Regions from separate parts of the Bacillus hominis genome, predicted to be linked through region 1. Evidence: riboswitches for the same ligand, from Rfam matches in the RefSeq annotation. Region 1 holds a riboswitch; each other region holds the start of a gene.
What was found. A riboswitch is a leader RNA that binds a small molecule or an ion and turns the genes downstream of it on or off. The one in region 1 is predicted to bind S-adenosylmethionine.
Positions count from the first base shown of each region.

Region 2: linked by a shared signal. The riboswitch ahead of QUF93_RS03400 (MetQ/NlpA family ABC transporter substrate-binding protein) and the one ahead of metK (methionine adenosyltransferase) in region 1 are both predicted to bind S-adenosylmethionine.
Region 3: linked by a shared signal. The riboswitch ahead of mtnK (S-methyl-5-thioribose kinase) and the one ahead of metK (methionine adenosyltransferase) in region 1 are both predicted to bind S-adenosylmethionine.

Region 1 covers NZ_JAUCFS010000005.1:4,357,578-4,362,728, reverse strand. The annotation lists gene QUF93_RS25220 (ATP synthase subunit I) at 1-298, shown strand, start outside; gene pckA (phosphoenolpyruvate carboxykinase (ATP)) at 708-2,294, opposite strand; SAM riboswitch class I at 2,523-2,644, shown strand; gene metK (methionine adenosyltransferase) at 2,814-4,013, shown strand; gene QUF93_RS25205 (hypothetical protein) at 4,055-4,234, opposite strand; gene QUF93_RS25200 (hypothetical protein) at 4,241-4,420, opposite strand; gene QUF93_RS25195 (MogA/MoaB family molybdenum cofactor biosynthesis protein) at 4,672-5,151, shown strand, end outside.
Region 2 covers NZ_JAUCFS010000005.1:170,419-175,569, forward strand. The annotation lists gene QUF93_RS03385 (SDR family oxidoreductase) at 1-551, shown strand, start outside; gene QUF93_RS03390 (methionine ABC transporter permease) at 639-1,307, opposite strand; gene QUF93_RS03395 (methionine ABC transporter ATP-binding protein) at 1,282-2,322, opposite strand; gene QUF93_RS03400 (MetQ/NlpA family ABC transporter substrate-binding protein) at 2,335-3,147, opposite strand; SAM riboswitch class I at 3,233-3,346, opposite strand; gene QUF93_RS03405 (NAD(P)-dependent alcohol dehydrogenase) at 3,427-4,335, opposite strand; gene QUF93_RS03410 (hypothetical protein) at 4,491-5,151, shown strand, end outside.
Region 3 covers NZ_JAUCFS010000005.1:3,647,847-3,652,997, forward strand. The annotation lists gene QUF93_RS21340 (3-hydroxybutyrate dehydrogenase) at 1-233, shown strand, start outside; gene QUF93_RS21345 (YvrJ family protein) at 385-522, opposite strand; gene mtnA (S-methyl-5-thioribose-1-phosphate isomerase) at 597-1,652, opposite strand; gene mtnK (S-methyl-5-thioribose kinase) at 1,649-2,830, opposite strand; SAM riboswitch class I at 2,922-3,063, opposite strand; gene QUF93_RS21360 (carbon-nitrogen family hydrolase) at 3,135-3,998, opposite strand; gene QUF93_RS21365 (pyridoxal phosphate-dependent aminotransferase) at 4,013-5,151, shown strand, end outside.

The DNA.
Region 1 (5,151 bases):
TTCAGCGCATTTTTTAGGTGCGGGAATTGGACTTATTGTAAGTATGTATTGTGTTTGGATTTTAGGAAGGCGTATCGAAAAGCTTGGAGATAGTATCGTAAAGAAGACGAAAGCACCGACGCTTGGTATGTTTAATCGCTTTGCAGCTGCGATTTTGGGTGCTATTATTATGTACGAAATTGAGCATCATATGGTAATGTGGGCATTTGCAGTAGGGATTATGGGTGGTTATTTCTTAATCGTTATTAATTTAGGTTACTATAGTATGAAAGATGAGAAGGAATTAACGAAGAGCTAAAAAGATAAAAAGCTTCTTTTTAGATGGAATAGAGGATCCGGCGGTGGATAGAAGCGGTCAGGGCTTATTTTAGCCCCATGCGGTGTGAGACCAAAAGGATGTAGTGAGTGGGAAAATAGTTTATATGTTCGAAGCCATGATTTGTATGTATGAAAATCTAAGTATATAAATTGGGTTTTGTAGATGGGATGATCTAGCGTTGGATGAAAGCAGTCAGAGCCTTTTTAATCCTATGCTTGTATGAAAAATATAAAGAAAGAAGCTTACGTGCAAACGTAAGCTTCTTTTTTATGTAAGTGTGTGTAACCGTTAAGCCGCATTGGGTTTTGTCGGTGAGTACGCAAAACTTTACGGTTACACGACACTTATTCATATGAGTAAAGGGTTATTTCAACAGAAAGTTTTATAATTAAGCGATTGGACCGCCTAAGTTAATAATATTTTCAGAAACGCTATCGAATTTTTTGAAGTTTTCTTTAAATTCGTTTGCAAGCTCAATTGCTTTCGCTTTGTAAGCATCTTTATCAGCCCAAGTTTGTTCAGGCATTAATACTTCGTCAGGTACACCTGGTACGTGAAGTGGAACTTCAAGACCGAAGATGTCGTGTTTTGCAGTTTCAGCTTTTGCAAGTTCACCGCTTAGTGCTGCTTGAATCATTGCACGAGTGTAACCTAAGTTCATACGCTTACCAACACCGTATTCGCCACCAGTCCAGCCAGTGTTTACTAAGAATACTTTTGCATCATGTTTCTCGATTTTTTCACCAAGCATTTCAGCATAGCGAGATGCATCAAGCGGTAAGAATGGTGAACCGAAGCAAGTAGAGAATGTAGCTTGCGGAGATGTAACACCGCGCTCTGTTCCGGCTAGTTTACTAGTGTAACCGCTTAAGAAGTGGTACATAGCTTGCTCTTTTGATAACTTGCTGATTGGAGGCAATACGCCAGATGCATCAGCAGTTAAGAAAATAATTGTATTTGGATGTCCTGCAACACTTGGCAGTACGATATTGTCAATCGCATGCATAGGGTATGCAGCACGTGTATTTTCTGTTAAAGTAGTATCGTTATAGTCAGCGATGCGTGTTTGACCATCAATGACAACGTTTTCTAAAACGGATCCAAATTTGATTGCATCGAAGATTTGTGGTTCTTTCTCATGAGAAAGGTTTACACATTTTGCATAGCAACCGCCTTCAATATTGAATACACCGTTATCAGACCAACCGTGCTCATCGTCACCGATTAATTTACGGTTTGGATCAGCAGATAATGTTGTTTTGCCTGTTCCAGATAAACCGAAGAATAGTGCTACGTCGCCTTCTTCGCCTACATTTGAAGAGCAGTGCATAGAAAGAATGTCTTGTTCAGGTAGTAAGAAGTTCATAATAGAGAAGATTGATTTTTTCATTTCTCCAGCGTATTCTGTACCACCGATTAGTACGATACGTTGTTCGAATGAAACCATAATGAATGCTTCAGAATTTGTACCGTCAATTGCTGGATCTGCTTTGAAGTTTGGTGCAGAAACAATTGTGAACTCTGATTCGTGAGTTGTTAATTCTTCTTCATTTGGACGAATAAATAATTGATGTACGAACAAATTATGCCATGCATATTCGTTAACAACTTGAATTGGTAGGCGATAGTTGCGATCAGCGCCAGCAAATCCTTTGAAGACGAATAACTCTTCTTTTTCTTTTAAGTATTCTAAAACTTTTGTATATAATTTATTAAAATGTTCTTCAGAGATCGGTTGGTTCACGGCTCCCCAAGCAATTTTGTCAGCAACCGATGCTTCCTTCACAATAAATTTATCTTTAGGAGAACGTCCTGTGTATTTTCCTGTTGAAGCAGAAACGGCACCAGTAGAAGTTAATTTCCCTTCGTTTCGCATTAATACTTTTTCCACTAATTGCGGAACACTTAATTGAATCTGTGCATTGCTTCCGTTCAATAATTCATGTAAACCAATTTGGACATTCACAGTACTCATATTTATATACCATCCTTTTCATTTAATGAAATATTCCTCGTAATCCCCATCAAGAGTATAACACAATTATATAAATAATGTATACTATTTATTTATTTTTGTTTGTGTGAATGTATTATTTCCTTATTAATATTTCATTCTATACGTATTGAGAAAAACTTTTAGGAAAATGTGAATATTAATTGACAAATGAATATCATTTCTTTAGTATAGGTTGGGACGGATACTCTCTTATCCCGAGCTGGCGGAGGGACAGGCCCGATGAAGCCCAGCAACCTCACTTGTAGTGGTAAATACAGGTGAATAGGTGCTAAAACCTGTGCGAGGCTAATGGTCTCGAACGATAAGAGCAAAGGGCAAAAAGCAGTATGCAAGTAGCAAATTAAACCTTTCCTCTATGTTAAGTGGGAAAGGTTTTTCTGTATGCTTGTGTGGGAGAATAAATGTATGTCGCAGTTTGTGGCAAATTAAGGATGAGTTCCGTACAATATATACAATTACTGTAGGGAGGTTTACCACATGACAAAAAAACGTCATCTGTTCACATCTGAGTCTGTAACTGAAGGACATCCAGATAAAATTTGTGACCAAATTTCTGATTCAATTTTAGATGCGATCTTATCAAAGGACGCAAATGCACGTGTGGCTTGTGAAACAACTGTAACAACTGGTTTAGTATTGGTAGCGGGGGAAATTACGACTTCTACTTATGTAGATATTCCGAAAATCGTTCGTGAAACAATTCAAGGCATTGGTTACACACGCGCAAAATACGGATTCGATGCAGAAACTTGTGCAGTTTTAACATCTATCGATGAGCAATCTGCTGACATCGCTATGGGTGTTGACCAAGCGCTAGAAGCACGCGAAGGTCTAATGACTGACGCTGAGATTGAGGCAATTGGTGCAGGAGACCAAGGTTTAATGTTTGGTTTCGCATGTAATGAAACACAAGAATTAATGCCACTTCCAATCTCGCTTGCTCACAAATTAGCTCGCCGTTTAACTGAAGTACGTAAAGATGACACATTATCATACTTACGTCCGGATGGAAAAACGCAAGTTACAGTTGAGTATGATGAAAATGGTAAACCTGTACGTGTGGATACAATTGTAATTTCTACACAGCATCATCCAGATGTTACATGGGAAGAAATCGATCGCGATTTAAAAGAGCATGTAATTAAAGCTGTAGTTCCAGCAGAATTAATGGATGGAGAAACGAAATTCTTCATTAACCCAACTGGCCGCTTCGTAATTGGTGGACCACAAGGTGATGCTGGTTTAACAGGACGTAAAATCATCGTTGATACTTACGGTGGATACGCTCGCCATGGCGGTGGTGCATTCTCTGGTAAAGATGCAACGAAAGTTGACCGTTCTGCAGCATATGCAGCTCGTTATGTTGCGAAAAACATCGTAGCAGCTGGTCTTGCTGACAAAGCAGAAGTACAACTTGCATACGCAATCGGCGTAGCACAACCAGTATCAATTTCAGTTGATACATTTGGCACTGGTAAAGTATCTGAAGACGTACTAGTAGAACTAGTTCGTAACAACTTCGATCTTCGCCCAGCTGGTATTATTAAAATGCTAGACTTACGTCGCCCAATTTACAAACAAACAGCAGCTTACGGCCACTTCGGACGTACTGATGTAGATCTTTCATGGGAACGTACAGACAAAGCTGTAGCTTTAAAAGAGCAAGCTGGTCTATAATATATGAAAAAAAGCTTTGCGCGGTGAGCGCAAAGCTTTTTTTATTTTATTTTACTTATTATTTGAATACATGAATTACAATGCACTTCTCCTTCTAGCTCAATATACTTTTTCATATTAGTCATGCCGCTTGCCGGAAATGGCATATGAATCCACGATTTTTCATATGTTTGTATTTCCTTTTCACATGATTTACAAAGGATTGGTTTCTTACGGAACATAGAAAATCATCCTTTCAGTTGGCGCGCTTTTCCTGCGCAAAAAGCACTGCTCAGTAAAAATAGCGTCGCGAATATAATACTTACTAATGTAGCGTATGGAATTGCTCCTTTTAGAGAAAATCCCACGGTGATTGAAGCTATAAATAAGAGGATGAATGTCGTTGTTAATTTTTTATAAAGTTCCATAATATGTAGACCTCCGATTTATTTTGTAGTGTAAATTTAAAAATTAAATGTATTATGTAGAAAATATAAGGTGAGTTAAAGAGTAGCTAATGATGTGGAGTCTAAGAGTATAAAAAATACACTCTTTTATTTTCCTTTTTGTGGGTGTTCATACTTATATTGTATCATGCTTCATCGTTGGCTTCATACATAATTGTGTAAAGATATGTATGATAAAATAGAGAAAAGTCTTCAAGAAAGGAAAGATGAAAATGAGTGTAACTGAACATAAAAAACAAGCACCAAAAGAAGTACGCTGTAAAATTGTTACGATTTCCGATACACGTACGGAAGAGACAGATAAGAGCGGGCAACTATTACATGAATTGTTAAAAGAAGCAGGTCATACAGTGACCTCTTATGAAATTGTAAAAGATGATAAAGAAAGTATTCAGCAAGCAGTGTTAGCTGGTTATCATAGGGAAGATGTAGATGTCGTACTAACTAATGGCGGAACTGGTATTACGAAACGTGATGTAACGATTGAGGCAGTGTCAGTGTTATTAGATAAAGAAATTGTTGGATTTGGTGAGTTATTCCGCATGATAAGTTACCTAGAAGATATCGGAAGTAGTGCGATGTTAAGTAGAGCAATCGGCGGTACGATTGGGCGCAAAGTAGTCTTCTCAATGCCGGGATCTAGCGGAGCAGTTCGTCTTGCGATGAATAAGTTGATTTTACCGGAGTTAGGT
Region 2 (5,151 bases), 4.2 Mb from region 1:
TAGATTTAACTCGGAATGATGCATCAAAGCAGCTTATAAATAAAGTTACTGAACAATTAGGGTACCCCCATATATTAATTAATAATGCAGCGTATTCTACGAATAATGATTTCTCTAATTTGACTGCCGAAGAGTTGGATAAGCATTACATGGTAAATGTTCGTGGGACTACATTGTTAAGTAGTGAGTTTGCACGTGGATTCAAGAAGAAGTCCGGTGGTAGAATCGTTAATATTACTTCGGGACAATTTAAAGGGCCTATGGCCGGGGAGTTAGCGTATGCAACAACGAAGGGAGCTATTGATGCTCTTACTAGTACGTTGTCAGCAGAAGTGGCCCATTTAGGAATAACGGTGAATGCAATTAATCCAGGTCCAACCGATACAGGGTGGATGACTGAAGAGATAAAACAAGGATTAAGACCGATGTTTCCTTTTGGTAGAATTGGTGAGCCAAAGGATGCAGCAAGGCTAATTAAGTTTTTAGTAAGTGAAGAAGCAGAGTGGATTACTGGGCAAGTTATTCATTCAGAAGGTGGATTTAAAAGATAAAGTGAAACTTTAATCAGTGGGGGTCTTACTGCCCACAAATAGCGGGATAAAAAGAAGGTATCTCACCCTGGTGAGATACCTTCTTTTTTAATCTTTCTTCAATCTTCGTGCAACACCATTTCCTAAAGACTGCAATCCTTGAACGAGGATAATTAAAATAAAGACTGTTGCATACATCACTTCAGGTTCGTAGCGTAAGTGCCCGAAGCGATATGCCAAGTCCCCTAGCCCGCCAGCACCTACAAGTCCGGCCATTGCTGTTGCACCAATTAAGCCAATTGTTGCGATTGTTAATCCGAGTACAAGAGAAGGGCGAGCTTCTTTAACCATGACGTGCCAAATAATTTTTATAGTAGAGACTCCCATTGCTTGATATGCTTCAATGACGCCGCGATCTACTTCTAATAAAGCAGTTTCCATTAAACGTGCGATGTAAGGGGCTGTGAATACGACAAGTGGTACGATAACACCTTGCACACCAATGGATGTTCCCATTAGAAACTTTGTAAAAGGTAAAATGAAGAATAATAGAATGATAAATGGAAGAGAGCGAATGATATTGATAACTGTATTAAGAATAGGATAGATAATTTTATTTTCTCGCTGTCCACCAGGTCTCGTTAAAACAAGTGTGACACCAAGTGGCAATGCAATAAGGATAGAGATAAGTAGTGAAATAGATGTCATTTGAAATGTTTGAATGGTTGCTTCCCATATTACGTTACCCCATTCATCCAAAAAGGACTTGTTTCCCATAATCAGTTCTACCTCCTTCTACGATGATCCCTTGCTCTTGTAAAAATGATAAAGCACGGTGTACTTCATTTTCTTCACCTTGCATATGAACGACAAGTTTCCCATATGCTTCATGTTTTAGCTGTGTAATATTACCGGATAGAATGTTCGGATATACTTGGAAACGTTTTGTAGCGACAGCTAATGCCGGTTCCCCTGAAGGGGTCCCTATAAATGAAAGTGTTACGATCTCACCAGTGCTTTGTAGCGCTTTCTGTACTTCTTCTGGAATCTTCGCTGCGAATGCGCTATTTACAAATTTTTTCGTTGTTACATGTTGTGGGTTTGTGAAAATATCTTTCACAGTCCCGCTTTCGACTACTGCTCCATGTTCCATAACGGCAACTTGATCACATATACGCTGGATGACGTTCATTTCGTGTGTAATTAGTAAAATCGTAATCCCGATTTCTTCATTAATCTTTAATAATAAATCAAGAATAGAATCGGTCGTTTCCGGATCTAATGCGCTCGTTGCTTCATCACTTAATAAAACTTCAGGCTCATGAGATAGTGCGCGAGCGATCGCTACACGTTGTTTTTGACCACCAGATAATTCACTTGGATAGGCATCTTTTTTATTAAAGAGATCAACAATGCGTAAATACTTTTCTACCCTTTTTTCAATTTCATTTTTGGGCAGACCAGATAGACGTAAGGGGAGTGCGATGTTTTCATAAACGGTAATGGTTTTAAGTAAATTGAAGCCTTGAAAAATCATGCCGATTTTTTGCCTCGCTTTTGCAAGTTCTTTTGTCGATAAGGTTGTTAAGTCTTGATCGTTTACAATGATATTTCCTGTCGTTGGTTTTTCTAATAAATTTACACAGCGAATTAATGTACTTTTACCAGCACCGCTATATCCAATGATTCCAAATACCGCGCCCTTTTCTACTTTAAGAGAAGTAGATTTAAGAGCCTCAACATTCCCTTTTTTTGTTGTAAATACTTTGGAGACGTTTTTTAATTCAATCATTATAGTCAGCTCCTACCAAGACGGTAAAACAGAACCATCGAATTTTTTCTCAATGAAATCTTTTACTTCTTTAGATTGATAAGCTTTCTTTAATTTATTTACAACTGCATCATCTTTGTTCTCTGTGCGAACAACAACCCAGTTCACATATGGTGAATCTTTTCCTTCGCGGAAAATAGAATCTTTCGCTGGACTTAATTTTGCACCTAATGCGAAGTTCGTGTTAATTGCGGCTGCTTTCACTTCACTTAGCTGCGTTGGTAATTGAGATGCCTCTAATTCAACAATCTTTAAGTTTTTTGGATTTTCAATTACATCTTTTGCAGTCGCTTTTTCTGTAGCCTTTGGATCAACTTTTAAAACGCCTGCTTTTTCAAAGAGCTTTAAAGCGCGAAGTTCATTTGTTGGATCGTTTGGGACAGCAATTGCGTCGCCATCTTTTAAGTCTTTTACATCTTTTATGTCTTTAGAATATACGCCCATAGGGAATGTTACTGTTGAAAATACTTCAGTTAATTTCATGTTTCGTTCGGCTTTAAATACATCTAAATAAGATTTAGTTTGATAGCTATTTACATCAAGGCTTTTTTCATCTAAAGATACGTTCGGTGCTACGTAATCATTAAATACTTTTACATCAATTTCGAGCCCATCTTTTGCTGCAACTTCTTTCACCTTCTCAAAAATTTGTTCATGAGGTCCGCCTGTTACACCAACGGTAATCTTTTTCTCATCTAATGCTTTTACCTCTTTATCAGAATTAGCACCACATGCACCTAACAATAATACAGCTCCACTTACAATACTTAATAATACCTTTTTCATCTATAATTCCCCCTTAATATACGTTTCAAAATAAAAAGCACCTCTCAAAAATAAGAGAGGTGCCGAATAGACGAAATAGGTTCCTCTCTTATCTTCCAAAACGAAAATCGTTCTGCAGGAATTAGCACCTTAGCTTATACGTTATAAGCTCGGTTGCCGGGCATCATCGGGCCAGTCCCTCCGCCACTCTTGATAAGAGTATGTGTATGTAGTTTTTAAATATGGTACTAATAGTAAATCTTACAAAAAGAATTGTCAACATTATTTTCTGAATATATTTTATTTTAAGGTAATGGAAATATTACCTTTTTTATGTCCTATCTCTACGTACGTATGAGCCTCTGAAATTTCTTCTAACGGGTAAGTTCTATCAATAACAGGCTTTAGATTTTCTGTTTCAGTTAGTTTTTTTAGTAGAAACATATCTTCTTTACTTACTTTTGCCATCATTCCATTGACTGACACGTATTTACCGTTAGCGGTTAATGCTTTCTTGCAATGAGATTTTTTAATTTTTCCAACTGCATCAAATATAATATCGTAGCGTTCATCTCGCTTTGTAAAATCTTCTTTCGTATAATCAATTACGTGATTAGCCCCTAAAGATTGTACTAGTTCAAAATTTGAATTACTACAAACAGCCGTAACGGTCGCTCCGAAATATTTAGCAAGTTGTACGGCAGCTGTTCCTACGGATCCAGATGCGCCGTATATGAGCACTTGTTGCCCTCTTTTTATACGGGCCTTTCTTAGGAAGTGTAATGCCGAAGTTCCGCCAAAAGGAATAACTGCAGCTTCTTCATACGTCACATTGGTAGGTTTTAATGCTACTAATCCACTTTCATGTACACATGTATATTCTGCATAACCACCAACATTAAGCTCTGTTAATGCAAAAACTTGGTCTCCTTTTTTAAATAGAGTTACATCCGTTCCTACTTCTTCAATTTCCCCGGATAATTCTACGCCGAGTATAGGTTTTCTCGGTTTTCTGAAACCTAATATGATCCGCATAGGAACCCAAAATAAGAGTGGGCTATTAAAGCCCCGTATTCTACAATCTCCAGTCGTTACACTTGTTGCGTGAATTTTCACTAATACTTCATTTTTTTTAGGTGTAGGTTTTTTTACATGTTGGAGCTTGAGAACATTAGGTGGTCCGTACTTTGTGCAAATAATCGCTTTCATAATGACCTCCTGAATTTAGTTGTTTTCTTTACATCATATTTAAGTGTTTCTTGAAACATGTTGTTATGAGAGGAATAAAATTAGATAGAAATATTTAAAAATATATGGATTTAAAAGGAAAATAGATGATATCCTTTTGGAAAGGAGGGGGAATTATGAAAAAACTTATTTTAACTTCTAGTTTAGTCCTTGCAGTTATTTTAGGTGCAGGGTGTAGTAATGAGAAAACAACAAAAACTGATGAACCGAAAAAAGAATCGGTACAAAAAGAAAAGGAATTAGCAGCGAAGGATGTTTTCAAGAAAGCGAATGAAGCTTTTAAAAACGAGGAAAATGTAACGATGACATATGATGTAGGGATAAAAGCTGAAGGAACAGAGATGAATATTCTAAAGGCTAAAATGCAATTAGAGCCAAAGAAAAAGAATTCTCGCTCTGAAATGAATGTTTCTGGTACAGATGTTGTAGTCTATGCTGTGGACGGTAAAGTTGCTGGTCAGGTGAAAAATCCTAATACAGGAGAAGTTATATCTGTACCGGAGGAGCAATTAAATGCTAGCGGAATGAAAGCAACTCAAGATATTGTAGATAATTTAGAAGTGCCAGCAGTAGTTTTAGATAAAATGAAGATGGAGAAAAGCGGAGACAAATATAAACTGAAGTTCATATTAAAAGGGCAAGAAACAGAGAGTATGTTAGCTAGCATGGATGAAACGCAGAAGAAAATGCTACAAGCACAAAACGCAAAGATAGAAGAAGTGGATGCAGAATATATCATTACAAAAGATTTTAAATATGAATCAGCGAAGATAGATA
Region 3 (5,151 bases), 710 kb from region 1:
GTCCCGGATATGTTGATACTCCCCTTGTACGAAATCAACTACAAGATTTAGCAACTACACGAAATGTACCACTTGAAAATGTTTTAGAAGATGTTATTTATCCTCTTGTACCGCAGAAGCGCTTGTTGCAAGTACAAGAAATTGCAGATTATGCTATGTTTTTAGCAAGTGAAAAGGCAAAAGGCATAACTGGTCAAGCTGTTGTTATCGATGGTGGATATACTGCTCAATAAAGTGAAACTTTAATCAGTGGAGGTTTTGTTCATCCCCCACTGATTATTAGCCTTCACCAATCGGGCTTTTACGGGCAGTTAATGCGGGATAAAAAATAAAGTTTGCTCACGAAGAGCAAACCTTATTTTACTTTCTATCGCGAAGATCTTCCTACTTTAGTAATTGTTTAGGGAGTTTCTCAATTGCAACAATCACTCCGTCTAATTTACTTTCAATGCGATGTAGTAAATATAACGTTACAACAATTGGAAATCCCACATTACCTATCATCCCGATCCACTCTTCCATCTTTCTCTCCTCCCTTCATTACATAAATAAGAGGAAAAGAGAATCTTAGGCATAAAAAAACAAGCTCTTTGTGATTAGCTTGTTTTTTCAAATAATGACGTAATTTTTTGCTTATAATCTCCACGTAAAATACCTTTCTCAGTTATAATTCCTGTAATTAATCCATGCGGTGTTACGTCAAATGCAGGGTTAAATACAGGCGTTCCAAGTGGCGCCACTTGTTTCCCAAAAATTTTCGTAACTTCTGTTTCATCTCTTTCTTCAATGACAATTTCAGCACCTGTTTGTTTCGTAGTATCAAATGTAGATAAAGGTGCTGCAACGTAAAATGGGATACCGAAATACTTTGCTAATATAGCTAAATTTAATGTTCCTATTTTATTAGCAGTATCACCGTTTTCAACGATTCGATCTGCTCCTACAATAATCGCATTAATTTCTTTCGTTCGAATTGCATGTGCTGCAGTATTATCCGTAATAAGCGTTACATCAATGTCTGCTTGCTTCAATTCCCATGTCGTTAAACGACCACCTTGTAAAACCGGTCTCGTTTCACACGCGTATGCATGTAAACGCACACCTTTCTCTTTTCCGATATAAAAAGGGGCTAATGCAGTACCATATCGTGCAGTTGCAATACTCCCAGCGTTACAAATTGTTAAAATGTTATCACCGTCTTTAAAGCATGTTAACGCATGCTCTCCAATACTCCGGCACACCTCTTCATCTTCCTGCTGAATGCGAAGCGCTTCTTCTTCTAATATTTTTTGCGCTTCTTTTATTGTAGTAATCTCTCGAATTGATTCTCTCATGCGATCAATTGCCCAAAATAAATTCACTGCCGTCGGACGTGATGTCCCTAAATAATTACAATCTCTATTAAACTTCTTTTGAAACTCCTCAATATGTACAGTATTATATTTCTTTGCCGCAAGCGCCAAACCAAACGCAGCTACAATTCCAATTGCAGGCGCTCCGCGTACTTCTAACATTATGATACTTTTCCATACCTCTTCAATAGTCGTCAACGTTTTATATTCTGTACTATGAGGCAACTTTGTTTGATTTAATACCGCAATTGTATCACCTTTCCAACTTACAGATCTCGGCACAGTAACAATCATGCTCATGCTTTTATGCCCCCCGAAACTGTTTGTTGAAATAATGTTCGAAACAGTTGAATATCAGCACTCTTAGATTCATATTTTATTAGTTCTTTTCCTAAGTTTAGGGCTTGTTTCTTAGCTTGAATTCTTTTTTCTTTATTTGCTATTTCATCTAAATCAGCTACATGAGCTAAACCAATTGTTCTTCGAATTAATTCACATCCTGCAAATCCGACAGCATCAGTAAAGATATTTTGCAAAATAATTGGTAACCATTGTTTTTCTTTCGTATATGCTTCTACACCTTCTCCAATCCATAACTTCGTAAAAGTTTCTACAAAATGACTCCATGTTTTTTCTATATGGAAAAATAGTACATTTCTCTGTTCTTCTTCTCTAGATAATGCATTTAATAATAAATTTGCAATAAATTGACCAAGATCAAATCCAAATGGACCGTACGTTGCAAATTCTGGATCAATTACTTTCGTTTCAGAAGGCGATGAAAATATACTACCAGTATGTAAATCCCCATGAATGAGCGCTTCTTTTCTCGTTAAAAACTTATACTTATACTGTGCTACTTTTAATTTTAAAGTTTTGTCACTCCACAGTTCATCAACCGCTAGTTGTAACTCTGGCTCATAATCATTCGTATCGTAATGCCCAAACGGATCTGTAAACACTAAATCTTCTGTTATTTTACAAAGGTCTGGATTTACAAATGTACCCTCTAGTACCCTTTTCTCTTCTGACTGTAGACCGAAATCTGAAGTATAAAATAAAACATTTGCTAGAAAACGACCGATATGCTGAGATAAAAGTGGATACTCCTCTCCGTCTATTAACCCTCTTCTTGTAATTGTTAGTCTTGATAGGTCTTCTATTACCGTCACTGCCAACTTCTCATCATGACTGTATACTTCCGGAACGTATTCTGGTACATACTTCGCAAAAATTTGTAATGCCTTACTTTCAATCGTTGCTCTTTTTATAGACAACGGCCAGCTCTCACCAACTACTTTCGCATATGGAAGTGCTTGTTTTATTATAATCGACTTCTCTCCATCATCTAATTTGAACACGTAATTTAAGTTTCCATCTCCAATTTCATGACAGATGACATTTGATTTCTTTTCAAAATAGCCATGTTCTTTCGCATATTGTACAGCCGTTACTTCTGTTAATGAATAATATCCCATCGTCTTCTCCCCCTTTTTTTAATTCAGAGGTTTTTCTGACGCAGAAAAACCTCTTTCCACAAAGAAAGAGGTTTGAAGTTAATCTTCTCCCCTCTTATCTGCCAGAAAGTATACTTTCTGCTGGAATTAGCACCGTGCCTTTTGGCGTAAATACACGCCCCATTTCACAATGGTATTACGGTCGGTTGCTGGGCTTCATCGGGCCAAATCCCTCCACCTGCTCTTGATAAGAGTTGTATAATTTTTTGAATTTTTAACTTTATGTTGAAGACTATACCAAGAATAAAAATCACTTGTCAATATTTTATTTGTATAATTCTGGACGACGATCTGCAAAAACTGGAATCCCTTTACGAACCTCTTGAATTTTCTCGAATTTAAGTTCGCCAAACAAAATGGATTCCTCTTCATTTGCCTCTACCACCATTTCACCCCAAGGATCGACAATTAAAGAATGACCTGCAAATTCATTATTTGGGTCCTTCCCTGCCCTATTACAGGCAACAACATAACACTGATTTTCAACTGCTCTCGCCTGCAGAAGCAAGCGCCAATGTGCTAGACGAACTAATGGCCATTCTGCTACAACAAATAAAACTTTTGCACCTTTAGCAGTATGAACACGCATCCACTCCGGAAAGCGAATATCATAACAAATTGTGCCAGCACACTCTACATCATCTAGCTTAAATTCACCTGTCTCATTACCCGCTACTAAATATTTATGTTCATCCATCAGCTGAAATAAATGCACTTTACTATATTCATTGACTAGCTCTCCTTCCTTGTTTACAACATACATTGTATTGGTAACACCTTGCTCTGTTTGCTTTGCTATGGAACCACCAACAATATGTACACCATATTGCTTCGACCATTCTTTCAACTTTTCTTTCGTTTCTAATCCATTCCTATCTGCAATTTCAGAAAGTCTCGTTAAATCATATCCTGTTGTCCATAGTTCTGGTAAGACGATAACATCTGGTCTTTCCTTCATCGCTTCACTAATTTTATTTTTAGCGTTCTCAATATTTTTTTCTACATCTCCAAAGACAATATCCATTTGAATACATGCGACTTTCATTTTGTCAGCCCCATTCTTATTTTTTTCTTTACAAAATACTGGAAAGATTATATCATTTGTCACTAGAATTGTAACAACTTTCAAAAGAGGTGGAAAGTATGAAATTATTTCAACCTTCTGAGATAGTAACATCATTGCCAACACAATTTTTTGCTTCACTTGTTGCAAAAGTTAACAAAGTCGTTGCAGCTGGTCACGATGTTATTAATCTAGGTCAAGGTAATCCAGATCAACCAACACCGCAGCATATCGTAAAAGCTTTACAAGATGCTGCCGAAAAGACCATTCATCATAAATATCCGCCATTTCGCGGACATGAAAGTTTAAAAGAAGCCGTGGCAACATTCTATCAACGTGAATATGATGTAGTAGTAAATCCCGAAACTGAAGTTGCTATTTTGTTTGGTGGAAAAGCTGGATTAGTAGAATTGCCAATTTGTTTTACAAACCCTGGTGATACTATTCTCGTTCCAGATCCAGGCTATCCAGATTATTTATCCGGGGTTGCTTTAGCAAAAGCAAAATTTGAAACAATGCCGCTTATTGCAGAAAATAACTTTTTACCGGATTATACGAAGATTGATGACTCTATCGCCGAGCACGCAAAGTTAATGTTTTTAAACTATCCAAACAATCCTACTGGCGCTACTGCATCAAAAGATTTTTTTGATGAAACCATTCATTTTGCTAATAAACATAATATATTAGTTGTTCATGATTTTGCTTACGGTGCTATCGGATTTGATGGTCAAAAACCCGTTAGTTTCTTGCAAGCAGATGGGGCCAAAGATACAGGAATTGAAATTTACACATTATCAAAAACTTTCAATATGGCTGGGTGGCGTATTGCTTTTGCAGTCGGGAATGAAAGTGTCATCGAAACAATTAACCTATTGCAAGATCATATGTATGTTAGTATTTTTGGTGCAGTTCAAGACGCAGCCCGCGAAGCGCTATTAAGTTCACAGTCTTGTGTAACAGATCTTGTAAATAGTTACGAATCTAGGAGAAATGCTCTTATTTCAGCTTGTCACTCAATTGGTTGGAATGTAGATATTCCAACAGGGTCATTCTTCGCATGGCTTCCTGTACCAGAAGGATATACATCTGAGCAATTTTCTGATATTTTACTAGAAAAAGCACACGTTGCAGTTGCTCCTGGTATTGGATTTGGTGAGCACGGCGAAGGGTACGTCCGTGTTGGTCTCTTGCATACAGAAGAACGATTAAGAGAAGC